2 regions of the Pseudogemmobacter sp. TB195 genome follow, and region 1 is predicted to be linked to the other one. Evidence: riboswitches for the same ligand, from Rfam matches in the RefSeq annotation. Region 1 holds a riboswitch; the other holds the start of a gene.

Evidence for each region. Region 1 has a riboswitch for S-adenosylmethionine ahead of AC4FS3_RS08845 (hypothetical protein). Riboswitches for the same ligand answer to the same signal wherever they lie in the genome.
Region 2: another riboswitch for S-adenosylmethionine. It lies ahead of metZ (O-succinylhomoserine sulfhydrylase); the one in region 1 lies ahead of AC4FS3_RS08845 (hypothetical protein).

What each region holds. Positions count from the first base shown of each region.
Region 1 is NZ_JBZEGG010000007.1:29,441-44,387, forward strand. Features, by position in the region: gene AC4FS3_RS08785 (SDR family oxidoreductase) at 1-271, shown strand, start outside; partial or broken gene AC4FS3_RS08790 (IS3 family transposase) at 307-560, opposite strand; gene AC4FS3_RS08795 (acyl-CoA dehydrogenase family protein) at 1,103-2,332, opposite strand; gene sfnG (dimethylsulfone monooxygenase SfnG) at 2,427-3,518, opposite strand; gene AC4FS3_RS08805 (NAD(P)H-dependent oxidoreductase) at 3,589-4,149, opposite strand; gene AC4FS3_RS08810 (hypothetical protein) at 5,427-5,663, opposite strand; gene AC4FS3_RS08815 (response regulator transcription factor family protein) at 6,038-6,334, shown strand; gene AC4FS3_RS08820 (winged helix-turn-helix domain-containing protein) at 6,354-6,659, shown strand; gene AC4FS3_RS08825 (hypothetical protein) at 7,518-7,877, shown strand; gene AC4FS3_RS08830 (hypothetical protein) at 7,962-8,969, opposite strand; gene AC4FS3_RS08835 (RNA polymerase sigma factor) at 8,966-9,634, opposite strand; gene AC4FS3_RS08840 (LysR substrate-binding domain-containing protein) at 9,923-10,831, shown strand; gene AC4FS3_RS08845 (hypothetical protein) at 10,843-11,160, opposite strand; SAM riboswitch at 11,184-11,261, opposite strand; gene AC4FS3_RS08850 (sulfate/molybdate ABC transporter ATP-binding protein) at 11,659-12,771, shown strand; gene AC4FS3_RS08855 (sulfate ABC transporter substrate-binding protein) at 12,777-13,757, shown strand; gene cysT (sulfate ABC transporter permease subunit CysT) at 13,765-14,613, shown strand; gene cysW (sulfate ABC transporter permease subunit CysW) at 14,610-14,947, shown strand, end outside.
Region 2 is NZ_JBZEGG010000003.1:59,541-74,487, forward strand. Features, by position in the region: gene dnaG (DNA primase) at 1-1,736, opposite strand, end outside; gene AC4FS3_RS04605 (serine protease) at 2,233-4,089, shown strand; gene AC4FS3_RS04610 (TrkH family potassium uptake protein) at 4,144-5,592, opposite strand; gene AC4FS3_RS04615 (DUF1287 domain-containing protein) at 5,650-6,273, opposite strand; gene folE2 (GTP cyclohydrolase FolE2) at 6,277-7,368, opposite strand; gene metZ (O-succinylhomoserine sulfhydrylase) at 7,572-8,750, opposite strand; SAM riboswitch at 8,808-8,886, opposite strand; gene AC4FS3_RS04630 (UbiH/UbiF family hydroxylase) at 8,915-10,129, opposite strand; gene AC4FS3_RS04635 (hypothetical protein) at 10,259-10,504, opposite strand; gene AC4FS3_RS04640 (pyrimidine 5'-nucleotidase) at 10,692-11,342, opposite strand; gene AC4FS3_RS04645 (GntR family transcriptional regulator) at 11,548-12,183, shown strand; gene AC4FS3_RS04650 (glycosyltransferase) at 12,232-14,292, opposite strand; gene carA (glutamine-hydrolyzing carbamoyl-phosphate synthase small subunit) at 14,399-14,947, opposite strand, start outside.

The DNA of each region.
Region 1 (14,947 bases):
TTTCGTTCACGCCGTCAGCGACGGGGTGCGGGGCGCATCGGCAGAGTTCAACGTGCGCGTGATGACGGTTTCGCCGGGCATCACCAAATCCGAGATCGACAAAACCATCACCGATCCCGCAGCCTATGCGGTCTGGTCCGCTGACCGCGACCGGATGGAGGGGGGGATCGACGCAACTCATGTGGCCTCGGCGATCCTCTTCGCCTGCCAGTTGCCGCAATCGGTAAATCTTCAGGAACTGACGATTACCGCGACCGCCCAGGCCTATTGAGGCACCCCGCTCACCTGCAAAGAAAGCCCTGACGAGCGGTCGTTTTCGCGGCTCTGGCAGGTCCTGCGCCTGATCCGCTCGCGCCTGAGCAGGTTGAAGAAGGGCTCGGCGACTGCGTTGTCGTGGCAGTTTCCACAGGGGCTCCTGGAAGGATCGGGATTGTGGGCGCGTGAGATAACGCCGCCCGGTCCAAGCTGGTAAACTGGCTGCCCTGATCCCTGTGGACCACCACCTTCGCCTTTGGCTTGCACCGCCAGCTGGCCATGATCAAGGCGTGCAGGGTGACCTCTGGTTTACATGGACCAGGCGCGCACGCGCGGGATCCCGACGTCCTTCTCCGTGTCTCCTGCCGCCGCCTTAACGTATTGGCGCTTTCGGGTACAGAGCGAGGGCTTGCTCACGCCAGGCCGGGCCAAAACGTCGTCGACCGGATTGCGCCGCGCAGTTGTCTGCGCGACCGCATCGCGCCATGGTCCGTCAGTGAAATTGCCTGTGCCCATCATGGCCTCTTTGCCGCAAAATCAGCAAAGAAGGCATGCAGGAAACATGGGACTGTTCATCAGCCAGCCGACAAGCCCGCCGGTCAGGCCGTTCGATTGGGCAATTATGCGATCCCCGCTGAGGCGTCCCTTCCGTGGCCGGCCGGATCGCTCACAGGCGGCACCTTAATACCGACGGCGCTGACAGCACTGACTTCCGAAGTTACGGGATCTGGCACTCCTTCGGAGCCAGGGTCCAGCTCAGGTTAAAGCGCATGACATAAAGGTGTGGCCCTGGATAAGTTCAGGACCACCGCAGGGTACCGGTTCTGTCAGGCGGCAGCGACAGGCCTCAGCTCTCGACCGCGCCGATTTGCCAGACATAGACCGGCTCGGTGCCATTGACCGCGTGATCACCGAGGATGCGCTCTTTGTAGATCAACGGGTTATGGTTCGCGGCCGTCCTGGCATTGCGCCAGTAGCGGTCCAGTCCGAGCGCCGTATCCGCCGCCGAGGCGCTCAGCGCGTTGAAGAGGTCGCTGGTTGCCCGCAGCGCGAGGTCCGCCGCCGCAACCTGAGCTTCGGCCGAGGCCAGTTCCGCCGCGATATTGGCGGCGTCATCGGCGGCTTTGTCTCCCGCTTGCGAGGTCTCATAGGCGCGATCGGCTGCACGGGCGGCCTCGATGGTGGCGGCGCGGGCGGCAAAAGCAAAAGCACGCGCGCGGCCCACGACCTGCAGGACCTGCGGGTCCTCGCGGACCACCGAGCCCGAGCCATGTGAGAAGGCGCGTTTGCGGGCGGCGACCTTACCCGCGACATCCTGCACCGCCGCCAGCGCCGCCCCGGACAGCACCGCGTCCAGCACCAGCTGATAATAGGCGGTCTGATAGCGGAAACGGGTTTCGAACGGCACCAACCCCTCGGCCTCCAGCGCTGCCCCTTTGAACGTGGTGGTGCCGGTCCCGGTCAGCTTCTGGCCAAAGCCGGTCCAGTCATCCAGCCGGTCGATCCCCGGCTGATCGGCGCGCAGAATCGCCACCACTGGCGCCCCATTGTCTGAACGCACCGCATAAGTGTCGATCCAGTCTGCAAAAATCGTACCTGTCGAATAGTACTTCTCGCCATCGACGCGAAAGCCCTCCCCCTCGGGTGTGACTTTGGTGAAGGTCTCTCCCAGCCTGACCTTGCCAATTTCGGACCAGGCATTGCCGGCGATCTCTCCCTTGCCAAAGCGGCGCAGCCAGACCTCTCCTTCGGCGCGCGGCGCCACCAGCCGGTCCTCGACCAGCGCGAAATGGCCGCGCAGCGCCTGGACGATATTGGTATCCGCCGCAGCAAGGTCGATCAGCAGATCAAAGAACTGCTCAAGGCTCGCGCCGGAACCGCCGAATTCAACCGGCACCCGCAGCGCGGTGAACCCGGCCTCTTTCAGCCATTTGATCTCCTCAAACGGCAATTTCCGCTCGCGTTCACGCTGGTTGGCGCCCTCACGGATGCGTTCGAACAGGGGCGCGAACCGGGCCTTGAGCGCGGCCAGATCGGGAAGCGTCGCGGGCTGAAAGCTGGTTTCTTGTATCGTCATTTTAGGGGACTCCGGTTGCAACAGCCCGCCCTGCCCGGCGCAGTGGCGCCGGGGGCATCATGGCTGGTCGATGGGCTTATCGGCAGGCGCCGCGTTATTCGGCGGCGAGGGTTTGTTTTTTGCGGGCTTCGATGGCGCGGACGCGGGGGAGGACGTGTTTTCCGAAATACTCAACCTCTTCCTGGAAATGCAGGAAGCCAAGGAGGATGAGGTCGGCGCCGGCCTCTTTCAGGCCGATTATGCGTTCGGCGACCTGGTCGGGCGTGCCGATCAGGTTCGAGCGGAAGCCGTCATTATATTGCACGAGGTCCTCGAAGGAGGATTTCGCCCAGTTGCCCTCGCCCTCGGGGCTGGCGCGGCCGGCATTGACCACCTGTCCGGCAAAGCCCTGGACGGCTTCGGGATTGGCCTTCGCGATGATCTCGCGCAGCACTGCCTGTGCCTCGGCTTCGGTCTCGCGCACGATGGCGAAGGCGTTGATGCCGACCTTCACCTTATGCCCGTTCGCCGCCGCTTTCGCGCGGATATCCTCGACCTGGGCGCCGAGCCCTTCCGGCGTATTGCCATTGGTGAAATACCAGTCCGAGACCCGGGCCGCCATATCCCGCGCCGCGCGTGACGAGCCGCCCTGGAAGATTTCCGGTTGCGGATCAACGGGTTTGGGCTTCAGGCTATAGTCGTTGAAGCGGTAGAAATCGCCCCGGAAGGTAAAGCTTTCCTCAGACCAGATGCCGCGCAGCGCCCGGATGAATTCTTCGGACCGGCGGTAGCGCTCGTCATGATCCAGCCAATGCTCGCCGATCGCCGCGAATTCGCCCCGGAACCAGCCCGAGACCACATTGACCGCGATCCGCCCGCCCGAGAGATGGCTGATCGTGGCGATTTGTTTCGCCGCCAGCGCCGGGTTCCAGGGGCCGGGCAAAAGCGCCGCAATCACCTTCAGCCGTTCGGTATGGGCCAGCAGATCCTGGCTGAACGAGACGGATTCATGTTGATTGTCAGCGCCGTAGCCCGCGGTAAAGCGGATCTGGCTCAGCGCATAGTCAAAGCCCGCTTCCTCGGCGATCTGCGCCAGTTTGCGGTTATAGTCCGGCGTCCAGCTGGTGCGCTGTTCGATATCCGAGATCACGAGGCCGCCCGAGACATTGGGCACCCAATAGGCGAATTTGACGGGATCGGAGGTCATGTGCAGCCCCTGTGAAACGGGTTATCCAGCGAAACGGGTTATTCGGCGAGACGGGTTTTTCGGCGGCGGCTTATTCTGCCGCAGCACGGATCCGCGCGGCGCCGGGGAAAATCGTGGCGAATTCGTCAATGGCCCGGGCGAGCCGGTTCAGCGCCGGGTCCGATACCAGCCGCCCCTCGCTGAAATCGCGGTCCGAGACATGCACGGCGGTCGAGAGCACGCGGGCCTCGAAAAAGGCGAAAAGCGGCCGCAGCTGATGTTCCACCGCCAGCGCATGTTTTTCGCCCCCGCCGGTCGCGGAGATCAGCACCGGCTTGCGCAGCAGCGCAGAAGGGTCGATCAGGTCGATCAGGTGTTTGAAAAGACCGGGATAAGAGCCCTTATAGATCGGCGTCGCAACGATCAGCGCATCGGCATTCAAAAGCGTATCGAGGTTCTGCCGCGCCTTGGGGCTGAGGTCATCGGCGCGCCGCGCCCGGCCCAGATCCTCGCCGAAATCGGCGATGTCAAACAGGGTTGTGCGCGCATGCAACCCGGCCCCGGCCAGATCCAGCGCCTGCCCGACCAGCGCACGCGTTTTCGACGGCGCGGTGATATTCCCCGCAAGACCCACGATATGAAGTTCGGACATACGGCTTTCCTCAATCCCGACAAGTGCCGTCGTGATAAAGCCCGGATACCTCAACGCGCCATTCCAAATTCAGCCAAACCGCAGTGGGTTTCTTTCGTTGGTCTCTGTGCGGATCTCTTGCCAGTAACTGCGGAGCGCGCGGGAACAGAGAAGTTGTTTTCCTAGGGCCGGCATTTGCAGCAGATTGTCACTGTCCCATCATGGTTCCGTGGGCAGGATCGGCTGCAAAGAGGAGAAGAATAATATTCGTCGCATCGCGGCATGCCGGCGCAGGAATCGACGCGGCTTCGCCAGCACTTCCGGTATTTCCCGGGCGCGATGCACCCCGGTGCGCGGCTCAACGTCACCACCCGCTCCGGTGCGCTTCCGGACGGGAGGTCAGATTGTCGAAGGTGATTCCAGTCATCGCCAAGCACAGGAAGTCCGCGACACCCGCAAGCATCGGAATGCAGGTCCAGGGCTGATGGCCGTCCCAAAGCGGAAGAAAGGGGATTGTCGGGCCGCAGGCCAGTGCCAGGCCGCATCAGCAGCAGCACCATCCCGGCCGTAAAGATGTCCGGTCTGACGCACTCTAATCGGGTGGCGCCCTCTTTTACGCCCCCGAAACTGCGCAGGGTGCCACGGATCAGGATAGTGGGGCGATGCTCGGGGAGACATTTGCCATCGGGCCTCCGAAGGTCAGCGGCGGCGCCATGCGGTTCTGCCCCTCTAAGGGACGGGTTTTCGATGTCCTTCACTATAGATCTGCCGACGCTCAGCCCGTCACGGATTCTGACGGCGATCTGCGTATTCGGCGCAAGTGCGAGAGCGCGGTGTGCACAGCCTTGTGTGTTCGGCGCCCGCCCTTCGGCATAGCTGCCTTCCCCGTCGCTTTTCCCCGCCGCAGACCGGATCGTCAGGACATGATCAGCACGGCTCTGCGAGACGGAGCATCCCGCGCCTGAGACAAAACGTTTCATCATCTTGCTGCGGGGGGGCCGCTCAGACGGGGCCAGATCTGATCGGGTCAGTTCAAAAGCGAGGACAATAGTCCGATCACCGCGACGGCGCGCAGGGTCTGGATGTCCGCCATCACCAGGCGGTCTGCGTCAACACGATACTCCTGTCCCCTCGGCGGCGGCTGAAGGTGGCTGGGCGAGGCCGCCGTAAGGGCTCGCCGCCGTCCTGCGCCAAACCGGTACACTGGGCCTGATCCGTCGGGGAGGCAGTGCGGGCGGGGTTCTGCGCGAAAGCAGGCAAGGATTTGAGAGCATCGGCGGCGGCGCTGGCAAGAGCCATCAGACGCGGCGGCAGTTCTGGTCCTTCGTTCTGTGGGCGATTTGCTGTCGGAGTGGCGGAGTGTCAGTGCGCGCGAGGCGTGGCGGCGGCTGGTCGGTCTCGACAAAGGCGATCAGTGCATCGGTGTAGCTTCGCCAGACCGGTGCCTGTGCCGGTGTGATGCCGATACAGGTCTCGAGACCGGCAAGGCGTTGTGCGAGGATCAGGCCAGCCGCCCTCTCGGTGGCTCTGATCACGTCCGTTATGGCCGTGACCCATCGGACCATGTCCGTGCGGGCCGTTGCGATGATCCCCCGCGCCGGTGGATGGCGGGCCGTGCATCTCCGTGACGGCGGGGCCCATTGTGCCCGAAACGATGGCGGCGGCCAGCAGATTGCTCGTAATGGACCATTTCATCGCATCTCTCCTTTCGTGGCTGGTGATGCGATGAAGCTGAGCGATGGCTGTATCCGGCACCGGTCCCGGGCGTTACGACCTGTTTCCGCGAGGACGATTTTTGTAACGGAATGGTGCCAGATGCGGGTGGGAAACCTTTCGTTACATCTTCCTCCCCCGGAAGGGTCCAGAACCAGCTACAAACGGGCCGAGGCGCAGTCCAGGCGCCCGCTATATGTGTCTTTTTGCTCAACAGGCCCCTTTGATCCTTGTCGTCAATGACGATGCGGAGATCAGGACGCTGTTGGCGCGGCACCTCCCGGGCAAGGTATGTCTGGCGCAAACCGCCGCCACCCGGCGCGAGACCGAGGCGCAGCGGATCGCGCCGCTCCTGGATCTGGTGATGCGGGATGTGATGCTGCCCGACGGGCCGGGGCTGGAGATCGGCGCGGATGACTATTTCGTGAGGCCCGTCAACCCGCGTGAGCTGGTGGCTCGGATCCTGATATCCCGGCGCCCCTACTGCAGGTGAGGCACGCACCTGATATGAGATGTCGGGCTTTGCAATTGATGTCGAAAGGCGCCGCGTGCTGGCGCCCGACTGTTGTGAAATTTGCCTGAACGGAGCCGAATTCGACCTTTTGCGGGTGTTTCTGGAACGCAAGAGCCGGCTTTTGTCGCGCGATCAGCTCCTCCATCTGCCCCAGGGGCGCAACCTTGATCCCTTTGACCGCTCGCTTGTCCTGCTGATGAGCCGGCTGCGGCGCAAGCTGGACGAAAAGACCGCCGAGCCAGTATTCCGCACGGTCAGAAACGGCGCCGTCACCTCGCTCAACGCCGCATCACTGCGCTGCTGATCGTGGCCATCCTGACGCGGTTCGGGCTGGCCACGCTTGCCGCCAGCCGTGCGCATCCGCTGCCCGATCCTCGGCATCTGGATTGCGATGATCGTGACGGGGTCGGTTGCGCGTTCCTGGTATACCGCCCGCCGCATCCGCCGCCCGATCGGGCAGAGGGAGGATTCCGCCGGCCGGGTCGGCACCGATGCCTCTCTGCCGCTGGTGCCCGACGCCGGGCCGGCGGAGATGCGCGCGACGACCCCGGCATTCAACCAGGTCTTATCCCGGCTGGCTCGCACGCGAAGAGGCCGGCGGCGATCTGGCGGGAAAGGTGCCGGTCACAGCCAGGCCGCCGGCGTTGAAACGGGCGCCGCGCAACCGGAAGAACAATGCGGCGACCGATGGCGGCACCGGTACTATCAGTCTCAGGCCCGGGGGCGATGGCGGTGGTCATCCTCCAGAATCACGGGCCAGACATACCCGAATCGCAGACGGGTAGAGTGCTGATCCGTCTTACGCGTCGATCCGGGGCGGCAGAAAGTGCAGCCAGGCTCCGGGCTGGGGCTTGCCATCGCGCGCGAGATCCTGGCAGCGTTTCGGCGCTGCGCCTGCTAACCCCAACCGCATGGGCGGTGGGCTGCAGCACGAAATCACCCTGCCCACATTGATCGTCTGACCCCGACACATTCCCCTGTTCGCGCCCCCCGTTCTGCGGGCATACGGAATTTCATCGTGACGCTTCCGGGAAGACGTAATCCGCCTTGCACGAATTAACCAGGACTTTGCCCCGATTTTGCCCGATTTGCCGTTCCAACTACCCTTGGTTGAGTTGTGGCAGTATGCTGCAACGCCGCGCCTTCAAAGAAGAGACGTATCATGGTCGCACTCGTGGTTATCCTCAGCGGACTTGCTGCTCTGGCAGCATCTGTGCTGGTCTGGTTCCTGGATGGGGGCATTGTCGCGGTGATGATGGCCTATGTGATCTCCGGCAATCTTTGCTTTGCCCTCCTGAGCGGCCTGGCCGGCTCGGTTCAGTCACCAGAAGCCAAACCTGATTTTACCAGTGCCATTGAAGCAGATCTTCAGGCGCTTCTGGAGGAGCGTCTCAACAAAACGATCCGCAACCAGGCGCCGCCGCGCAAGCCGCGCTTTCCGCTTCTGCGCCGCAGCGGCGTCTCGCTGCCTGGCTCTGCAAAAGTGACCAGGTCGGCCAGAACCCGCACCCTGTTTCACTGACGCTTAGATCCATCCCCGTTGGGGCCCCGGCCCTGTCTGGCCCGAAGTCTCGGGCTCTCAGGCCCCTTGTGATGGGGCCTGTGCTCAGTCGGGCGGTGGCAGGCGGTTGAGGATCGCCTCCACCTGACCAGGACTGCGCGCCGGTTTGACCAGATCGGTGATCACCTTGTCAAAGGTCACGGCATCCTCGCTGACCCGGAAGATCTGCCAGGGTTGCTGATCGCCCAGCTGCCCCTTCATCATCAGAATCTGCGGGAAGCCGCGCCGTGCAGGCAAGAGATAGACATCGGTCATCTGGATCGTCATGCCCGGCGCCGTTTCCCAGACCGGAATCGCAAGCCGGCCTTCCTCGCGGTCGAGGTAAAGCCCGTCCTGATCTCCGGACAGTGAAAAGCTGAGCGAACCGGAGAAGTCCTCTTCTTCCGGTGGAAGTGCCAGATCCACGAGCGACGCATCACCTGGCTTATGGCGCGGCTTCGCCCCAAGACGCGGCAGGGTTTTAGAGGGCGCCACCGGCGCGGCACTGGCAATCGCTTCCGATGCGGTTTCGTAAGCCGGCCCGGCCGAACCAGCGCTTCCGCCTCCGCCTGCGGGCGGCGCAGCGGCAAGGGGCGGGAAATCCGGCTCAGGCAGCGGCGCTGCGGGGATCGTCACATCCCGCGGTGCGGTGGCCGCGGATCTGGACGCAACCGATGGTGGCGCGGGCGCGGGCTGAGCCTCCTGCGCCATATCGGTTTCAGCCACGGAATGCGCATCCTCCGGCGCCACGCCCTCGGTCGCCACAGTCTTGCGGTCTGACCCATCCGGCATCTGCGCCAATGGCAGCTGTGCCTGGGGCAGCAGAAGAAAGACCCCCATCACACTTGCCGTCGCCGCAGACCCCGCTATCCCGAGCCGCCGGGGCGAGAGCCAGCGTGCGATCCGTGACGGCTCCGGCGCGGCAGGCGAGAGGCCGGCGGTGACAAAGCGCTCGCGCGCGCGGGCGATATCGGCCCGCATCAGCGCCGGATCGGGATCAGGCAAGGCCAGATCCGCCAGACGGTCCAGCGGATCGGTCGGGGCCGTATCACGGGGGTCGCGGCAGCTGGTCACAATACCCCCCTCAGTGCTTTGCGGGCCTGGTGGATATGCCAGGACACCGTCACCTCTTTGCAGCCCATAATGCGGGCGGCTTCTGCCTGGGCAAGGCCTTCTCCATGTACCAGCAGGATCGCATCGCGTTGTTTTTCGGGCAAGGCCCGCACTGCTCGCCAGATATCGGCGACATGCAGCGCAGCCTCCTGATCACCCTTGTTGAAATCATCGGTCAGAAGCGACGCCGCCGCCACCAGACGGCCCCGCCTTGCGCTGGCACGCTGCTGGTCGCGCACCGCATTGAGCGTCACCCGGTAAAGCCAGCCCTGGAACGAAGCGCGGCCGTCAAAGCTGCGGATCGTCGTGGCAAGCCGCATGCAGATGGTCTGCGTCACATCCTCAGCATCGGCGCGATTGCCGGTCCAGCGGCAGGCGACGCGGAAGATAAAAGTGTAATGGCGCGACAAAAGCAGCTCGAAAGCACCGGCATCACCGGCCCGCGCCCTTTCGACCAGGGGATCGGTTCCTGTTATCGTGTCAGATCCCGGCGCTCGTGCATCCATACCGGCAGCAAGTGTCGCGGCCCGGCTCTCGCCGACCCCTGTTTCGCCAGCCTGGACCTGAACGGCCCTGTCGCTTGCGGCCTCGCTTTGGGGCAAAGACCTCTCGCCGTGACGCATCATTCTACGCTTCGCAACCGTATACGCCGCGAGAACAGCACTATTTTTCGGCCAAACGCAACCAGGAGCCGGCGGGGTTCCCCGCGGCTCTGTCCTTGCCGTAAAGGAAAGCGCCATGGTCATTGGCGGCTCCGCGACATAGTTGCAGCCCCGGCATGTGAGAGTCCTGCCGTCAGAGCAAAGACGCCTGTGACCCGCAGGATCCTGGGGCGGGCGGGTCACAAATTCGTCAGAATGGCCCGCCCTGTCTGGCTGATTGCCAGCCGGCCCGCCCGGCCCTAAACTTCGGCGATGCCCACGCTCCAACAGCTCCGATACCTTGTCGCCGTCGCGGACCAGCTGAATTTCAGCCGCGCCGCCGAGCTGTGCAATGTGGCGCAACCAACGCTGTCGATGCAGCTGCGGGCGCTGGAGGAGCGCCTTGGCGCGCAGCTGGTCGAGCGCAGCCGTGCCCGTGTCAGCCTGACGCCCGTCGGCCGCGATGTGGCGCGGCGCGCGCGCGAGGTGATCGACAGTATCGAGGATATCCGCGAGGTCGCGCGCAGAGGCGATCCCGATGCGCCCCAGGCCTCGCTCCGGATCGGGGTGGTGCAGACGGTGGGGGCCTATGTGCTTTCGGTCGCGATGCCAGGCCTGCGCGCCGCCTGGCCCGAAATGCGGGTGAATGTGCGCGAGGAGCGAACGGAAACCCTGATCCGTCAGCTGCTTGAGGGCACGTTCGATGTCATCTTGCTGGGCGAGGACCTGCGGCGCGAGGATGTGGAACAGGCGCCCCTGATCACCGAACCGCTGCTTGCGGTGATCCCGGCCGATCACCGCCTCGCCGGACAAAGTGAGATCGCCCCCGCCGATCTGGCGGGCGAGACCGTGCTGGGTTTTGACGGCGGGCCGGCGCTCAGACGCGCGGCGACGCGGCTGTGCAGCTGGGCCGGGGCGCGGCTTGCCCGCGATTACGAGGGCACCACCCTGGATACTTTGCGCCAGATGGTCGCGGCGGGGATGGGGATCTCGCTTCTGCCCGCGCTTTATATCCGGTCCGAGGTTTTGCGCGAACAGCTTGTGGTCGCCCGCCCGCTGTCCGGGGCGGTGCTGACGCGCAATCTCACCATGGTCTGGCGCCGTGACGCGCCGCGCAGACAAAGCTACACCGCCATCGCCGCGAATTTTCGTGAAAGCCTCAATCCCTGGCACAGTGGCTGAACCGGGGCGGATCAGTCGTATTGGATCCGGGTCGTCCAGCCCGAGACCGAGACCCCCCGCGCCGATGCAACGCTTTGAGCAAGCTGGCTCAGATCGCTGCCGCCATCGACCACGGTACAGGAAATCACCCCGCTTTGCGTTGCGCGCAAAAGCCGCAGCCGCGCCCCCGCCCGGCGGAATTCACCGGCAAGATGTTCCAGCCCGTCCCAGCAATCCTCGACCGCAAGGTCGATCTCGAAAATCAATGAGATGCCGGGGAAACTGGCGCGCAGGCTGTTGATCGAGTCGACAGGGATCGCGAAATCGCACGCAGTGGCGGTTTTGGCCATGGGCCCCTCCTTCAGGTTACCGAAGGGCCAGAGGCGCCTCCGCTTTAGCTGCATTTTTTTCGCGCCCGCAATCTGAGCTTCAAATCGGCGCGTCGTCTGTGGGGTCGCTAGCATCCCAAAGGCGCTCTGGTCAAGTCAGGTGGCCAAGGGACGGGAGAATGAAATTCTCTCACTCTGCCGGATTGTGAAAACAGAAGGTGGTTTCTGGCCGAACTGTGATCTTGTGCCAGCCTGTCGAAGCCGCTATCAAATAACGACAATAATGGTCGAGTATGATGCCCTTCCCTGCCCCGCCCTTGCATAAAAGAACGCCATCGTGGCCCGGCGGGCTGCGGTCGGGGCAATATTGGCGAAATGGGAACAAACCGGTGCTTCCCTACCCCATAACCCCGCCTGCGGGAGAAAACCATTCTCTTCACTTGCCGGTTTCCCGCCCTGGCGTTCCTTGCTTAGTGGCGCGGCCCGGTGCAATCAGGGGTGCTGAAACCGGAGTCGGCAATGGCCATTGAAATCGCCCAGCTGCGCAAAAGCTTTGGCCGCAATGAGGTGCTGAAAGGCATCGATATCGCGGTCGAGGATAAAGAGCTGATCGCCCTGCTCGGCCCGTCGGGCTCGGGCAAGACCACGCTGTTGCGCATCATCGCGGGTCTCGACTGGCCCGATTCCGGCCGGCTTGAGGTCGATGGTGCCGACTGGCTGTCGATCGCTGCCCGCGACCGCCGCATCGGTTTCGTCTTTCAGCACTACGCGCTGTTCCCGCATATGTCGGTGCGCGACAATATCGCCTTCGGGATGACGGTCCGGCCCAGGGCCGAACGCCCGGGCAAGGCGGTGATTGCGCGTAAGGTCACCGAACTCCTGCAATTCCTGCAGATCCCGCATCTGGCAGACCGGCTTCCCGGCCAGCTCTCGGGTGGGCAACGCCAGCGTGTCGCGCTTGGCCGGGCGCTGGCGATTGACCCCCGCGTCCTGCTTCTTGACGAGCCGTTCGGCGCGCTGGATGCCGCCGTGCGCCGCGATCTGCGGTCCTGGCTGCGGTCTGTGCATGATGCATCAGAGACCACGACGATTTTCGTCACCCATGACCAGGACGAGGCCTTCGAGCTCGCCGACCGGGTGGTGATCATGGGCGAAGGCCGGATCGAACAGATCGGCACCGCCGACCAGATCCACGACCACCCCGCCTCGCCTTTCGTGGCACGGTTCATGGGGGCAACCATCGAATTGCCGGTGCGGATTGCTGCAGGCCGCGCGACGGCGCCCGGGATCGATACCGCCCGGCTTGAACGCCGCGCTTTGCCCGACGGTTCTGCCACGCTGTTCGTGCGCCCCGCCGATCTGACGCCGGTGCCCGACCCTGCCGGGCTGTGGCGTGTGAAGCAGGTCACTTCAACCGGCGCCCTGCTGCGCCCGGTGCTGACGGGGCCCGAAGGCCAGGACATTGCGGTCGAAATCCTGCGCCGCGCGGCCCCGAACCTCTCGGCAGGGCAAAGCGTCACGCTGAGGGTCGAGACCGGCACCATTTTTACCGAAACGCCTCCCGGCCAGCGCGGCCAGGCAGGGCAATCCTCTGAAATCAAAGAAATTCCCCTTAAGGAGAAACAGAAATGAACCTGATCTCTTCGCTGCGCACCGCTGCGGCGGTTGTGGTTCTGGCAGCCGCTCCGGCGCTGGCTCAGGACAAGATCCTCAATGTCAGCTATGATATCGGCCGCGAATTGTTCGAGGCGCTGAACCCGGTCTTTGCCAAGACCTGGAAGGAAACCACCGGCCGCGATGTCACCGTCGATCAGAGCCATGGCGGATCGTCTGCCCAGGCCCGCGCGATCCTTGAAGGTCTGAACGCCGATGTCGTGACCTTCAACCAGGAGACTGATATCGACGTGCTGGTCGATGGCGGTCTGGTCGATGCCGACTGGCGCAATGCCTTCCCGAATGGCGCCTCGCCCTATTATTCGCTGCCCGCTTTCGTGGTGCGCGAAGGCAATCCGAAAGGCATCAAGGACTGGAGCGATCTGGTCCGCGACGATGTGCAGCCGGTCTTTGCCAATCCCCGCACCTCGGGCAATGCCCGCTACACCTATCTCGCGGCCTATGCTTTCGCGCTGGAAGCCAATGGCGGCGATGAGGCCAAGGCCAATGACTTCGTGAAGAAGCTTCTGTCCAACGTTCCGGTCTTCGATACCGGTGCGCGCGCATCCAGCCAGACCTTTGCCGAGCGCAATATCGGCGATGTGCTGATCACCTTCGAGGCCGAAACCGCCGGCATCGTTACCCAGTATCCGGGCCTTGAGCGTGTGACCCCCGGCACCAGCCTGTTCGCGGCCTTCCCGGTCGCGCTGGTCAAGGAAAACGCTGAAAAGAACGGCACCGTCGAGGTTGCGACCGCCTATCTGAACTGGCTCTACACCCCCGAAGCGCAGCGCGTACTGGCCGAGCAGAACTTCCGCGTCACCGACAAGGATGTGGCGGCTGAAGTTGCGGCACAATTCCCCGAGGTCAAACTGCTGACCGTCGACGTGCTGGGTGGCTGGGCCGAGATCAAGGCCAGGCATTTCGACGAGGGCGGCATTCTCGACCAGGTTTTCGAGAACTGATCTGTCCATGACCGTCGCTTCTGTCCGCATCAGGCCAAAGCGTGTTCTGCCGGGGTTCGCACTGAGCCTCGGCACCACGCTTCTTTATGTCAGCGTGATCATCCTGATCCCGATCATCGCCCTTGTGATTTCGGGCGCCGGGATCGGCTGGGACAGGTTCGTGCGCATTCTCACCTCGGCCCGCACGCTCGACGCGTTGCGGGTCACGGTGATGGCGGCGGCGGTTGCGACGGTGATTAACGCATTTTACGGGCTGTTGATGGCCTGGGTGCTGACGCGTTACGAATTTCGCGGCCGCGCTTTCCTTGATGCGATGATGGATATTCCCTTCGCATTGCCCACCGCCGTGGCGGGCCTCGCGCTGACCTCGCTTTTTGCCTCGACCGGCTGGTTTGGTGGCCCGCTGGAGGCCATGGGCATTCAGGTCGTCTATGCGCTGCCCGGGATCATCATCGCGATGACCTTCACCTCGGTGCCCTTCGTGGTGCGCGCGGTTCAGCCGGTGCTGGAAGACCTCGACCCCGCGCTGGAAGAAGCCGCAAAGACCCTGGGCGCCACACCCTGGCAGACCTTTTCACAGGTGATCCTGCCTGCGATCCTCCCGGCCTGGCTTGGGGGCTGTACGGTGTCGATGGCGCGATCCATGGGGGAATTTGGCGCGGTCGTCTTTATCGCGGGCAACCTGCCCGGCAAGACCGAGATCGCCTCGCTCCTCGCCTTCATCCGCTTGCAGGAATATGATTATCGCGGCGCCTCAGTGATTGCGCTGATCCTGCTGGTCTTCGCATTGTTGCTGCTGCTGATCTCAAACCTGTTCCAGATCCGCGCCGCGCGCTACCGCGAGGGTGGCAAATGAGTGTGACCCCGATGAGCGCCCATGACCAGATCGAAGCAGGCCGCCGTGCCGCCAATGCGGGCGAACGCCGGACGGCGCGGGCGCTGATCGCGCTGGCGCTGGTCAGCACCGCATTCCTTATCGCAGCCCCCCTGGTCTATATCTTCTGGCGTGCTTTCGCGGCCGGGGTTGGCGGCTATTGGGCCGCGATCACCACGCCCGACACGCTGCATGCGATCTGGCTGACGGTGATCGTCACCGTCATCGTGGTGCCGATCAACGTTGCTTTCGGCATCGCGGTCGCCTGGGCTATTGCGCGTTTCCGCTTTCCGGGACGCGGGCTTTTGATGACCAT
Region 2 (14,947 bases), on a different contig from region 1:
GCTTCTTCGACACAGGCAGCCGCGAAGTCCTCATCTGCCTTCGGTTGCAAACCGGGGTTGGAACGCACATGGTTACTGCGGGTCAGCTCGTCAAGAAGGCCGGGGCTGTCGGTCTCGATCAGCGCGCGGCAATCGGGGGCATGGAAATGCGTCAGGATCAGGTTGCGCAGCCGGAAATGTGCCTCGCTGCTCAGCTCCAGCCGTTCCAGGTCGCTTTCAAACCGCGCGACAAGGCCCGGAAAACGCATCAGAATCGCCAAAGCAACCGCTTCGCGGATCCCGTCCGAGACCCGGCTGGGATAAAGCAGATCCGCCTCGGTACCCGCCAGCGCCGAGTTTTTTGCCGCATCAGTTGCAGGCAGCGCGGGCGGCACGAACTTGCCACCGCGCATCTGGCCCCGGGGGCCTGGTTGCCATGGCCGTCCTGGTGCGCGCGCCGCCGGACGGCGGCCCTGGCGGAACAGTTCCCAGCGAAGTTCCTTGATATCCTCGCCGTAATGGCTGCGGATCGAAGGGTCCTGGATGCGTTTCAGCGCCGCGCGCAGGTTTTTGTCCAGCGCCGCTTTGCGCTCGGGGCTGTCGAAAACCTGACCCTCGGTTTCGCGGTTCCACAACAGCCGCACCATCGGCTGGGCAGCGTCCAGCACCTCCTGCAGCGCAGGTGCACCACGCGCCCGGATCAGATCGTCCGGGTCGAGGCCGTCCGGCATCACCGCAAATCTGAGCCCTTTGCCCGCCTCCAGCAGCGGCAGCGCAAGGTCGATCACCCGCAAAGCCGCCCGGATCCCCGCCTTGTCGCCATCCAGCGCGATCACCGGCTCATCCGAGATCCGCCACAAAAGCCGCAGCTGGTCTTCCGTGACCGCCGTGCCCAGAGGCGCCACCGCCGCCTGGAACCCGGCCTCGGACAGCGCGATCACGTCCATATAGCCTTCGGCCACGATCAGGCGCTGGCCCTTGCCGGCGGCCTCGCGCGCCGGTCCATGGTTAAAGAGGCTGCGACCCTTGTCGAACAGCTCGGTCTCGGGGCCGTTGAGGTATTTCGCCTGATCATTCGGGTCCATCGCCCGCCCGCCAAGGCTGATTGCACGGCCACGCCCGTCGCGGATCGGAAAGATGATGCGATTGCGGAACCGGTCATAGGGTTCTTTCCCTTTGGCCGAGGTCGTACAGAGCCCGGCATCGACCAGCAGCTCTTTCGCGATGCCCCGGCCGGTCATCGCCTGGTACAGCCCCGACCAGCCATCGGGGGCGAAGCCGATCTCCCAGCGGTCCTGGGCAGGTTCGGAAAGCCCGCGTTTCGCCAGATAGGCGCGGGCGTCAGAGGCGGCCTGGGTCTTCAGCTGCAGGCGGAACCATTTCACCGCCTCTTCCATCACCTCGATCAGCTGCGTGCGCCGGTCGGCCTTTTCGGCCGCACGCGGGTCGCGCTCGGGCATCTGCATGCCGGCCTCGGAGGCCAGCACTGCCACCGCCTCCATGAAACCGAGATTCTCGCTTTCCTTGATAAAGGTCAGCGCGTCCCCCTTCGCATGGCAACCAAAGCAGTAATAAAACCCTTTGCGATCATCGACATGGAAGCTTGCGGATTTTTCCTGATGGAAGGGGCAGGGCGACCACCAGTCCCCCTTGGCCATATTCGATTTGCGCATATCCCAGGTGACCTTCCGGCCGACCACGGCGGAAAGCGAGACGCGGTTGCGCAATTCATCAAGGAAACCGGGGGGCAGGCTCATGGTGCCAAATATGGGGCGAGCCGCGCCCGGATGCCAGCCCAAACCTGTGCGACGACCGGGCCGGTAAGGTTTCGCTAACCTGAACAGAGCTTCCCTCGGGAAGGTGGCGCTAAAATGCGCGCGCTACCGGGGAACCACAGGGTCGGCAGGTCCCGGTGGCAAGGGCTGAGAACGAGGAATGCAGGAGCCCTTGCCGTAACCACATTCATGCGCCAGGGATCGAAAGACGCGCCGGAAAAGACGCGGGCCGGGTCCTGGGCCGCAACGGTCCCGGGGCCCGGGATCTCAGACTGATCTGCCCGCGCGCGTTCCCACGGCAGTTTGCACCCATGGCAGCACAGCGCTGAAAGGCCGGTCACAAGCTGGGGAGCAGGGCCGCTCGCATGCCTCTGGCCCTTGTTCTCGGGCGTGGGCCGGGTATTGGTTACGCAGATGTGAGGAACGATGTGATGTCCGGGTGGCCTCGCCCCCGGCCAGCCGGAAGCAGCGAGACCGTATGATCATTTCCCGTTTTAAATCTCTGGTTGCGCCCTTCAGGGTGATCACTGCCGCGACAGCCGCAATGGTGCTGTCAGTGCCATTTGCTGCGCCCTCAGCGGCGCAGGAACGGCGCTGGATCCAGGTCGAGGCGCTGCCGGGTCTTGCGCGGGCCAGTGAACGCGCGGCGGCTTTCGGCGCGGAATTCGGAAATGTCTGGGGATTTGGCCTGCCATCGGGATGGTATGGCGTGGTGCTTGGCCCCTATGACGGGGCCGAGGTGGGCTCGGTGCTCTCGGCGCTGAAATCGGGCGCGCGGATCCCGGCCGACAGCTACATCACCGATGGCGCAGAGTTCAGGGCGCAATTCTGGCCGCCAGTGGATGCTGTGCCAGAGGGGTCTATGCCGGAGGGTGTCTTGCAGCCGGAAGTCGCCGCTGAGGCGCTGCCTGATCCGGCCGCCGGGCTGGCTCCTGACGCGCTTCCCGAAGAGGTGGTGATCGCCGGGCCGGTGGCGGAGCCGGTGACCACTCCTGCGGTTATCGAAGAGACACCGGCAGAGGCCCGGGCCTCCGAGGCGGCGCTGGACCTGGATCAGCGCAAGGAATTGCAGGTCGCGCTGCAATGGTTCGGGTTCTACAATGGCGGCATCGACGGCGCGTTCGGGCCGGGAACCCGCAACTCGATGGCGGCCTGGCAGGCGGCCAGCGGGCATGAGGCAAGCGGCATCCTGACCACGGCACAGCGCGCGGCTCTCGTCGGGGCGCATCAGGGCGAAGTTGCGGCTTTTGGCTTTGCCCTTGTCGAGGAACAGGAAAGCGGCATTGACGCGACCCTGCCACTCTCTTTGGTGGAATTCGACCGTTACGAGCCGCCTTTCGTACACTTCCGCGAGAAAAACGGCTCGGGCCTGTCGATTGTGCTGATCTCGCAGCCGGGGGATGCCAGCAGTCTTGGCGGGCTTTACGAGGTGATCAGTTCGCTGACCGCAATGCCTGCGGGCGGCGCGCGCGAGCGCAGCGATACCGAGATCCGGCTGTCGGGGCAGGCCGGTGATCAGGATGGCCGCGCCTGGGCCAGGCTTTCGGGCGGGCTGATCAAGGGCTGGATGGCGTTCGGCAAACCGCAAAATGCAACGCGCGACGCGCGGGTGTTCGAAGTGCTCGATGCGAGCTTCCGCACGGTTGGCGACACGGCGCTTGATCCGGGCCTCGTGCCGCTGGATGAGGCGGCGCGGCGCGGCCTTGTCGCCGGGCTTGAGGTGCAACAGCCGATCCGCAACCGTTCGGGCTTTTATGTCTCGAAAGCGGGGGCGGTGCTGACCACGGTTGACGCGGTGAAAACCTGCAGCCGCATCACGCTTGACCATGCGGTCGAGGCGAAGCTGGTGGTGGAAGATGCGGCCGCCGGGCTTGCGGTCCTGCAGCCGCTGACGGCGCTCGCGCCGCCTGCGGTGGCGGAATTCAGCAGCGAGGCAAGGCCGGGTGCGGGCGTCGTGGTCGCAGGCTATCCCTATGAGGGGCGGCTGCCGGCGCCGGTTCTGACCCATGGCGCCTTTGAAGAGGCCGGAGGGCTGGACGGCGCGGCAGGCATGCTGCGCCTGACGGTCGCGACCCGGCCGGGCGATGCAGGTGGTGCGGTGATCGACGGATCGGGGGCGGTGCTTGGCATGTTGCTGCCCGCATTGCGCGACAGCACACGCGACCTGCCCGCCGATGTAGCATTTGCCGCCGATGCGGCGCGGGTGGCCGGCGTGCTGGCCCAGGCCGGTATCACCCCGCTTGAACGGATGAGCACGGTTGCCCTGCCGCCCGAGACCCTGACCCGCGAAGCACGCGGCATGACGGTGCTGGTCTCATGCTGGGATCAGCCCTGATCTGAGCTGGTGGCCAGGCGGGCGGGGGTGACTTCGGTTACCCTTCGGCCCGCCTCAGGCCCGCCAGAATGCCGGCAAAAGCAGCACGAGCACCGCAAGCAGCCCGAGGCGGCCAAGGATCATCGCAAGCCCCATCACCGCAATCGCCGCATCGGGGAATTCGACGAATGTGCCGGTGTGCTCGACCAGCGGGCCAAAGCCGTAGCCGACATTGCCAAGCGTCGTCCAGATCGCGAACATCGCCGATTCCAGATCCACCCCCACAAGGGTCAGCACGACGGCGAACAGGCCGAGGATCAGGATATAGCTTGAGATGAACATGATCAGCGCCTGGATCAGATCATCCTCGACCGTGCGCCCGTCATATTTGACCGCTTCGACCGAATTCGGCCAGGCGATCCGCCGCACCTGGGCGCGAAGCACCGAAAAGGCGATCTGCACCCGGAACACCGAGAGCCCCGAAGCCGTCGACCCGGCACAGGCGCCGACGATGCCGATGATCAGCGCGACCACCAGCATCAGCCCGTCCCAGGACGGGAAACTTCCCGAAAAGAACCCGGTCGAGGACATGATCGAGGTCAGGTTGAAGAGGCTTTCGCGGAAGGCCGGCTCGATCTCCATATCGGCGGTAAGGATCCGCCAGACCGCGACGATCATCACGGCGCTCAGCAGCCAGCGCAGATAGGCCCGGACCTGCGGATCATGCCAGAGCGCGAAGGGCTGGCCATTCACCATCTGCACATAGCGGATGAAAGGCAGGCTACCCGCCAGCATGAAAAACACCGCGATATATTCGCCGGCGCCCTGGAAGTTGTTGAAAGAACTGTCATAAGGCGAGAAACCTCCGGTCGCGACCGTGGTCATGCCATGCACCACCGCGCCAAGCGCCGGCATCCCGATCATGAGATATGAGACCATGCAGGTCAGGGTCAGCGCGGCATAGATCAGCATCAGCTGGCGCGCGATATCAGTGGCGCGGGGCAGGGCCTTGCCAAAGGTGTCGAAACCCTCGGTGCGGAAGAACTGCATGCCGCCGACCCGCATCAGCGGCAGGAAGATCATCGCGATAATGGCGATCCCAAGCCCGCCGATCCAGGTCGTCATGCCGCGCCAGAGGTTCATCCCCATCGGCAGATGATCGAGGCCGGTGATCACAGTGGCGCCGGTGGTCGTGAGGCCCGAGACCGCTTCGAACCAGGCATGCAGATAGCTCAGACCGGGCTCTCCCAGCACATAGGGCAGGCCCGCGAACAAGGGCAGGATGAACCAGATCGCCGAGGTCAGAAGCCAGGCCTGCCGCACCCCAAGCGCCGCCGTCTGGCTGTTCGCCGTCGACAGCGCAAGGCTCGCGCCTGCAAAGCCGGTGATCAGAGCAGACCGCAAAAAGGCACGCGCATTCGGATCGCCCGACCGCCAGTCGAGAATCGCAGGCGCGACCATCAGAATGGCGAGGACGATCAGAATCCGTCCGATCACATAGGCCACGGGTCTGAGGTCGATCATGGGGCAAGGCTTAGGCCCGCGCGGCGCCCCCGTCAAACCCCCGCTGACGTCAGGGCCTCAGGCACTCAGCCGGCGCAGCTTTTCCAGCACAGGAGGCGTCAGCCGGTAGCGTCCGGTCATACGAAACTCCAAAAGCCGGTCCTCGATCCTTGTGCCGGCGCCGATATTATGGACGATCAGCGGGCGCGGTCCGGCGAGGCCGGTCCCCACCACCATCAGATGCGCCAGATCGCCGGGAATGAGGCAGGTCACCACATCACCTGGCAAATGGTCGGCCGCGGTTTCGCTGACCGGCAGTTCTGCGCCCACCCGCTCGAAAAGGCGCCTGAGATTGGGAACCCGGCGATGGTCGATATTGCGGTCGGTCCGCGTCAGGCCCCAGTTTTTCGGATAGGCCGCGAAATCCGCCTTCATATCGCGGTTGATCGCGACTTGCAGGTCAATGCTCTCGGCCACCCGCAGCGCCCGGACCAGTACATCGGTGCAGACCCCACGATCCGGCGCCACATCACCGCCGGGAAAATCCAGCGCGACATAGGCAGGATCATATATCCGCACGACGCCTTCCTGTGCCTCGGCCGCCTGCGCGATCTTCTGGCCGGCCGTCGCGCCCTCCGCCCTGAGAACCGCCGGCATGATGAACGGAACGGCAAGCAGGCCCAGGACGGAACGGCGGATCATCTTCTACCCCACATGGAACAGCGACTGGAACAGGCGCGGATCAAGGCTGGTGGCCGCGAATGTCGGCCCCTCGGTCAGCAAGGATACCGCATCATGGGAATGCAGGCTTTCCTGATGGCTCGCCATCACGCGAAAGTCACCGATCGCCGGATCCGCGCGCAAAACCTCGCAGAAAGACCGCGCCGCATCCTCGACAAAGATCGGATTGGCGCCGTTCAGCTCGGCAAAGGCCTGCTCATCCTCGCGTTTCACCATCACTTGGGTCTCGGTCACAACCGCCTTTCGGGCCAGATCAATCAGATCCTCGAACCAGAGCATCTCGCCGGTCTTCACCACAACAGACAGCCGCGCGACCGAGCGCTGCGAATGCGGCGTTGCGAGCTGGCCGCGCGTGCGCCGCGCATGTTCTGACAATTCCAGCGAACAGGGGCAGGTCGAGGAATAGACATAATCAAGATGCATGATCTTGATACGTTCCCCATTCAGATCAACCAGTTCCAGTGCGAAATCGTAATATTGCCAGCCCGACAGCCCCGATCGCAGGCTCTCCACTTTCACCGGGAAAGAGAACCGCATCTGGATCCGTGCATCGAAACTGTCGAGATCGCGGCGGTAATCCTCCAGCGCGGCTTCGATCACCTCGAAACTGAACTGTTCTTCTGCATGGGCGTAGAATGAGCGCATGATGCGGCTCATATTGATGCCTTTTTTCTCTGCCTCCAGGCTCACCGTTCCGGTCACGCTGGTTTCCAGCATCACCTCTCCGGCCTCGCGGGTCCGGAACCGGATCGGCAGGCGGAAATTCGAGATCCCCACGTGCTGGATCTGCGTCTTCGCGCCGACGATCAGGCTCGATGGCCCGTTTTGCAGATCAGGAAGCGTGGCGCGATAGGCCTGGTCAACCGCGAAATCCTCGGGATAGGCGCGGCGCAATGCGGGATAGGACAGATCGGGCAGCAGGTTGCCAATCGAAGGGTCAAGCCCTGCGATCTCTTCTTCGCCCGCCTCCTCTGCCCAGCGACGCAAAGTCAAAAGCGCGGCCGCGGCCTCCTCGCGCGAGGGCGCGCGGTCGGTAATCCTGTCATGGCGTGTCATGGGAAGATCCTTTCGGTTCCGGCCGCGCCTCCTTCCCGGGGGCATCGGGCCGTCAATTTCCGGATGAACCAGCGGAATGATAAATCGCCGGGACGCCTATGAGATAGGCACTGGCGCCGCGAAAGCAAGCTCGAAACGCTGCTGCCTTCCTCCTGTCCGAAATACTTCGGAGGGGCGGGGGGCTGGCCCCCGCCGCCAGTGGCTCACACCAGTGCCAGCGCCTGATCAAGATCGGCGATCAGATCGCCCGCATCTTCCAGCCCGACCGAGTACCGGATCAGCCCCGGCGCGATCCCGAGGCTCACTTTCTGCTCATCGGAAAGCCGCTGATGCGTGGTGGTCGCGGGATGCGTAGTAATCGATTTCGCATCGCCGAGATTGTTCGAGATCTTCGGGATTTCCAGCGCGTTTTGCAGCCGGAAGGCACCCTCTTTGCCGCCCTTGACCACAAAACTCACAATCGTGCCGCCGGTTCCCATCTGCGCCATGGCGAGATCATATTGCGGATGCGATTTCAGGCCCGGAAACAGCACTTTTTCAATCTTGTCATGGCCTTCCAGGTAGGTCGCAATCTCCAGCGCCGAAGCCGCCATCGCCCGGCAGCGCAGATCCAGCGTCGCCATACCGTTGAGCATGATCCAGGAGGTGAACGGGCTCATCGCGCCGCCGGTGTGTTTCATATAGGGCTGCACGACCTTCTGGATATAGTCGCCCGACCCACAGATCACGCCGCCAAGCGCGCGGCCCTGGCCGTCGATATGTTTGGTGGTCGAATAGATCACTACATCGGCGCCCAGATCGACGGCGCGCGAAAAAATCGGCGTCGCGAACACATTGTCGCAAATCACCAGCGCGCCGTGACTATGCGCAATCTCGGCGACCCCTTTGACATCAACGATATCAAGTGTCGGGTTCGCCATGCTCTCGAAGAAGACGGCCTTCGTCTCCGGCGTCACGGCGGCCTCCCAGGCCGCCAGATCGGTGCCGTCGACGAAAGTGACCTTCACCCCGTAACGCGTCAGCACGTCTTCAAGGATGTAAAGGCACGACCCAAACAGCGCTTTGGCCGAGACCACATGATCCCCGGCCCTGAGCAGCGCGGTCAGCGCGCCATTGACCGCTGCCATGCCGGAGGCGGTTGCGAAAGCGTCTTCGGTGCCCTCAAGCCCCGCAATCCGCTCTTCGAACATCCGTGTGGTGGGGTTGCCGTAGCGCGCATAAATGAATTCATCCGCACCCGATTTGATGAACCGCGCCTCGGCGGTTTCGGCATCGGGATAGGCGAAGCCCTGCGTCAGGAAAATCGCCTCGGCCATCTCGCCGTACTGGCTGCGGCGGCTGCCTTCATGGACAAGTTTGGTGCGTGTCTTCCAGTTCGTCATCGCAGCACAAGGCTCCCGGGCCATAAGCTAATCCAATGACCGGAAAGCGCGGCAGGGCGAAGACGTCCCGTCACCTCTTTAGCGGCTTATTTAACGTGGCCCGCAATCCGGTCAACAAATCGCCACGCGCCTTGCTTACGCCTCGCTTGGGCCAGGGTCAACCGTCACGACACACCCAGCCCGGCGCGCATCAGACCCTGCCGCACCGGCGGCAGCGCATAGAGCATCCCGAGCATACCGCTGCGCAGGGCGCGCAGCGCCGGTGCGCCAGCCATCGAGGCGCGGTTGAGCATGTCGATGCCGCCCACCCGCAGCGTGATATCGCCGTGCCGCGCCCGGTGATAGGCATCCAGGACGTTCTGCACCCCCGGATCGCCGCCAGATCCTTTAACAAGATCCAGCAGCACCCTCAGATCTTTCAGCGACATATTCAGCCCCTGCGCGCCAATGGGCGGCACCACATGCGCGGCTTCGGCCATCAACACGCTGCGCTGTCCCGAAAGCCGCTGCGCCACCTGGCTGATGATCGGCCAGACAAGGCGTCTTGTCGCCAGTTGCATCCCGCCCAGAATACCGCAGGAGCGTGCATTCATCTCGGTCTCGAACTCTGCCTCGGGCAGGGCGACAAGCCGCATGGCCTCGGGCCCCTGTTCCATCCACACAACCGAAGACGCATGGCGCCCGTCGCGATCGGGCAGCGGCACCATCGTGAACGGCCCGCCCGAGCGATGCACCTCGGTCGAGACATTGTCATGCGGCAGGTCATGGGTGACCGAAAACACCAGCGCCTTTTGCCCGTAACGAATGGTTTTGACCGGAATATTCAGCGCCTCACGCATCGCAGAATGCCGCCCGTCCGCCGCGATCAACAGCCGCGCCGCGACCTGGGATCCGTCGCTCAGCGTGACCAGCGCCTCACTGTCGCGGGTCATCAGGCCTTTTGTGCCAATCCCCGCGCGGAAGGTCACATTCGGGAGCTCGGCCAGCCGCGCGGCGATCTCGCGGCGCAAAAGCCAGTTCGGCAGGTTCCAGGCGAAGGGCTGGTCGGAAATCTCAGTCGCGTCGAAATCGCGGATGATGCGGGCCGTCGCATTCGTGCAGCCCGCATCTGCCTTTCCGGCATCGACGATCCGCATCACCTGCAATGCCGCCGCATGGGGGGCAAGATGCTGCCAGATCCCGGCCTCTTCCAGCACTGAAACCGAGGGCTGCAAAAAGGCGGTACTGCGCAGATCGGCATCACTTGCCGCCTCGGATTGCGGCGGCGGCGCGGGATCGACGCAGATCACCTCGAACCCGGCCGACCCAAAAGCTGCAGCCGCCGTCAGCCCGGCAATACCGCCGCCCGAGATCAGGATTCCGGTTTCCGCGCGTTTCATGCCGGTTTCATCCCCTGTGGCCTTCTGGCTGCTTCGGCTCCCAGTCTACGCCTTTGGCCCGCGAGGGGCCAGTGGACAGAGAGGCCAGTGGACAGGATGCCGCCCGGGCGGGCGGCTAAAGGGGGCGCATCAGGGCCAGGAAATGGCGATGAAAAAGGCGAAGACCACCGGCACCAGTACCAGTGCCAGCATCGTAAGCGCCGCCATACCCCAGAAGTTGATGCCAAGCACGAGGCCAAGGATGACGACCGGCAGGAGCCAGAAGAAATTATTCACATCCTGGTCAATCTCGCGGGCGATCCGGCCGATCAGCGGGATACGGCTGATAAGGCTGCGGCGTGCCGGGCGGGAGGTAAGGGTGAGACTGTCGGACATGGCGGGATCCCTCTGACGGCTCTGGCCGCCCCGGACAGGGAGGGGGCGAAAGCCGTATCTTCAATGACTGATTGGGACATACCGCATTTTTATCGGGCCTTCATCCGCGGGAAAGGCCGGAGGGGCGGGGCGTGGTGTCGCACTGCGGCAATCTGCCTCGCGTCCCGTCTGCTCCTCCGGGCCGCGTTCAGCCGGCCGCAAGCCTGTCGAGGAAGTCACGCAGATCGCCGGTATTGTGGTGGATGTGGTCCTCAACCAGCGGCTCGGGGGCGACCAGAACCGTGGCCATCCCCATCCGGTGCGGCTCCAGCAGGTTGCGCGGATCATCCTCGAACATCGCGCCTCGGCCGGGGTCGAACCCATCAAGCCGGACGATACAGTCAAAGGCATCGCGGCGCGGTTTCGGCAAATATCCTGCTTCTTCAATGCCATAGATCGCGTCGAACAGGCCTGAAAGCCCGCGCCGCTCCAGCACGCGGGTGGCATAAAGCGTGTCGGCATTGGTGAAAACGATGCGCCGCCCGGGCAGAGCGGCGATCCGGCGGGCAAGGGCATTGTCGCGGCTCAGGCCCGAGAAGTCGATATCATGCACGAAGGCCAGAAAGTCTGACGGATCAATATCATGGCCGGACATCAGGCCGGCAAGCGTGGTGCCATACTCCTGCCAGTACCCATGGCGCAGCGCATTGGCGCTGGCCTCGTCAAGGCCAAGATTGCGCATCACCCAATCGGTCATCTTGCGCTCGATCTGGGGAAAGAGGCAGGCCCCGGCGGGGTAAAGCGTGTTGTCGAGGTCAAAGACCCAGGTGCTGATATTGTTGAAAGCTTCTTTTGGCATGGGCTTTCTTAGCATGGACGCGAGTGGGATGCAGCCGGAACTTGCGCGCAGCCGCAGCGCTTCGGGACCAGGCGGGCTTGCCTGCCGCCGTTCCCGCCTCTAGGGTTCCCGGCCAGGGTTGCGGGGCGCGCGCTTTCTGGTCGGCTGTGCTGGCCCCGGGGCGTCGTCATAGCGCCGCGATGATGCGCGAACAGGAGCGGGTCCAGTGCAGAAAGACGCCTATACGCTGATCCTTGAAGCGATCGAAGCGCGAGAATTCCGCCCTGGCGAGCGGCTGGTCGAAAGCGAGCTTGCCGAGCGATTCGGGGTCTCGCGGACCCCGGTGCGCGAGGCGTTGCAGCGGCTTGAGACGCAATCGATGCTGAAACGCGACGGGCGCAGCCTGATCGTGGCGACGCTGGACCATAATCAGCTGGCAGAGCTTTACGCGGTCAGGACGGAACTCGAAGGTCTTGCCGCACGGCTGGCGGCGCGGCACGCGACTGAAGAAGAGATTCGCGTGCTGCAAAGCATGGTTGCCGATGACCGCGCGCTGCTTGGCGGTGATCCGGCGGCGCTCAGCCGGGCGAATAAGCGCTTTCACCGGCAGATCCATCTTGCCAGCCATAACCGGTTTCTGGTGCAGCAACTGGATCTTCTGCACCGTTCGATGGCTTTAATGGCGCAGACCTCTTTCGCCGCCGAAGGGCGGGACGGGGTTGCCCTTACGGAACATGAGGCGATTGTGACGGCGATTGCGGCGCGTGACGAAAACAGCGCCTGGACGGCTTTGAAAACCCATATCAGCCGGGCCTTCGAGACGCGGCTGAGGGTTGAGGCGGGCGAGCTGAAACTGCGCTGAGCCGGGAGCCCGGCGGGCCGGGAAAGCTGATGTCGCAATGCGGGGTCTTCAGCCAACGGGCTTTTTTCGCCCCGATGTGCCTGCCGCTTCGACAGTGTCAAAGATCCCGTGGCTGGTCTTGTCCCAGTAGAAGGGGCGGCTGATCAGCTCCCACAGCGCCTTGAGGCCGGCGAAGGTCGCGAGTGGCTGGTAGAAATGCAGGGTGAAGACCCAGAATTTCGAGATCCTGTGCCCGGCCTGTTTCAGCGCCAGCCAGCCCAGGGTGAAATCGACCGCAGCCGAAAACAGGAAAGCCCCCAGCATTGCCCAGGTGAGGCCGGGGGGCAGGGCCTCGGCCAGGGGATGTGTGAGGCCGAAGGCGATGATCCAGAAGCTCCAGAGCAGCGGCGCAAGCAGGGTTTGCAGCGCGGCGCAGAGGAACATCACCTGAAAGCCAAGGAAGGCGCGGGTTCCGACCTCGCGCCAGAGGCTGCACGGGCTGCGCATATGGACGATCCAGGTCATCATATGGCCCTTGATCCAGCGCGAGCGCTGTTTGATCCAGGGGAAGGGGCGGCAATTCGCCTCTTCGCGGGTGACCGTTGACAACAGGCCGGTGCGGTAGCCGGCGCGCGCCAGGCGGATGCCGAGATCGGCATCCTCGGTGACATTATGCGAATCCCAGGCGCCAAGCTCTTCCAGCACGTCACGGCGGAAAAACAACGTTGTTCCCCCGAGCGGCACCATGAGCCCGAGCCGCGCCACGCCAGGCAGAATAAGCCGGAACCAGGCGGCATATTCGATGGTGAACATGCGCGCGATCCAGTTGGTCGCCGGGTTGTAATAGTCCAGCACCCCCTGAAGGCAGGCGAGACCCGAATCGCTCTGGCGAAAATGGTCGACAACGCGGCGGATCTGATCGGCTTCGGGCGCATCCTCGGCATCATAGACGCCGATAATCGTGCCATGGCAGTGGTCAAGCGCCACATTCAGCGCGCGCGGCTTTGTCTTAACCCGGCCCGGCGGGACCACAACGATCCGCATCCAGGCCGGCAGTCCGGCGTTTTCCAGAGCGGCGCGGGTCGAATGGTCTTCCGCCTCGACCGCGAGCACCACTTCAAGCAGGTCGCGGGGATAATCGAGCCGGGACAGCCGCCGCACGAGACGCGGCGCGATGTCGCTTTCGCGGTAGAGCGCAACGAGGACCGAGACCCGGGGCAGCGGTCCGGTCGCCAGGCGGGGCGGGGGCGCGGGGAGCTGACGCAGGGTGGCGATCGCGCAGACCAGTTTCAACAGCGTCGACAGCACCATCGAGCCAAGCGCCAGAAACAACAGCGCAAGCCCGGTGCTGATCGGGAAATTCGCGACGCTTGCCAGAAGGGAGGCCGCCATTGCGGCGGCGATCAGCCTGAGCCCGATCCCGCCCCAGTCGCGGCAGGAGAGATCGGCCGACACCCTGGTCTCGGCGGCATGGGCGATCTGTGCGCCGCGCACCAGCGTGAGCGCCCGGGCGATGCGCGCGGCTGGCGCCAGCGCCATCAGCACCGGGCCGATCTGTGCCTCGATCACCGGGCGCAGCCGGGCGAAAGCCTCGGGCCGCGAGGTCGCCACCACCGTCACCGCCCCGGCGCGCCGTAAGGGCAGAATGCCATGCCGCTGACAGAAACCAGGCCCGAGCCGGTCAATCGCGGCCGCTTCGGGCGGGGGGGAGAGCGGATCGACAAAAGGCGCACCGAAATGGTCGCGGGCTGCCGCGAGGAGATCATCTTCGGCCAGGGTGCCATGGGGATGAAAGCCGTCGCCTGACGCGGGCTGGAGCCGCGCCGATGCCGCAGAGCCGGGCTGTTCGGGCCGGATCAGCCCATGGCGCAGCAGTGAAATCGCGAAAGAATCCGGCCCCTCTGCAGGACATCTGGTGGCGGCGCCAGCGGGCGCGCTGTCCTGTGAAGGCAGAGCCTGGTAAGGTCGTTCCTGGTGAGACTGGCTCTGGTCAGGCAGGTGCCGCGACAGGTCGACCAGGGGGGACCGGCGCAGGGGATCTTTCCACCGCGATTTCAGCCAGGCCGCAGCTTCCACCCCCGGGCCGAAGGCGGAGGCGCCACCGATACTGATCAAATGCCGAACTGTCATCGCCTTGCGCATCCCGGGTCACTTCCGGGCCCGAGATTGCGCAAGGATCGGTTAACGGGCAATTAAGCCTGACTGGACTGATTCAAAAAACACTGAGCCTGCATCTTCAGAGGGGGCGGCGTGCATTCATCTCGGCGGCGAAACGCTCGAAGAGATAGTAGCTGTCTTGCGGGCCGGGGCTGGCTTCGGGGTGGTATTGCACCGAAAACACCGGGCGATCCTTGATGGCGATACCGCAATTGGTGCCGTCGAACAGCGAGACATGTGTCTCGATCACGCCTTCGGGCAGGGTATCGGCATCGACGGTAAAGCCATGATTCATCGAGGTGATCTCGACCTTACCCGTCGTCAGATCCTTGACCGGATGGTTGGCGCCGTGGTGACCATGGTTCATCTTGCGGGTCTGGGCTCCAAGCGCCAGCGCCAGCATCTGATGGCCGAGGCAGATGCCAAAGACCGGCAGGTCTTTCTCAAGAACGCCTTTGATCATCGGCACAGCATATTCGCCGGTCGCAGCCGGGTCGCCAGGGCCGTTCGACAGGAACACGCCATCCGGCTTATGCGCCAGAACATCTTCGGCCGTGGCCGAGGCCGGCAGCACCACGACCTCGCAGCCGGTCGAGGCGAGACAGCGCAGGATGTTTTTCTTCGCACC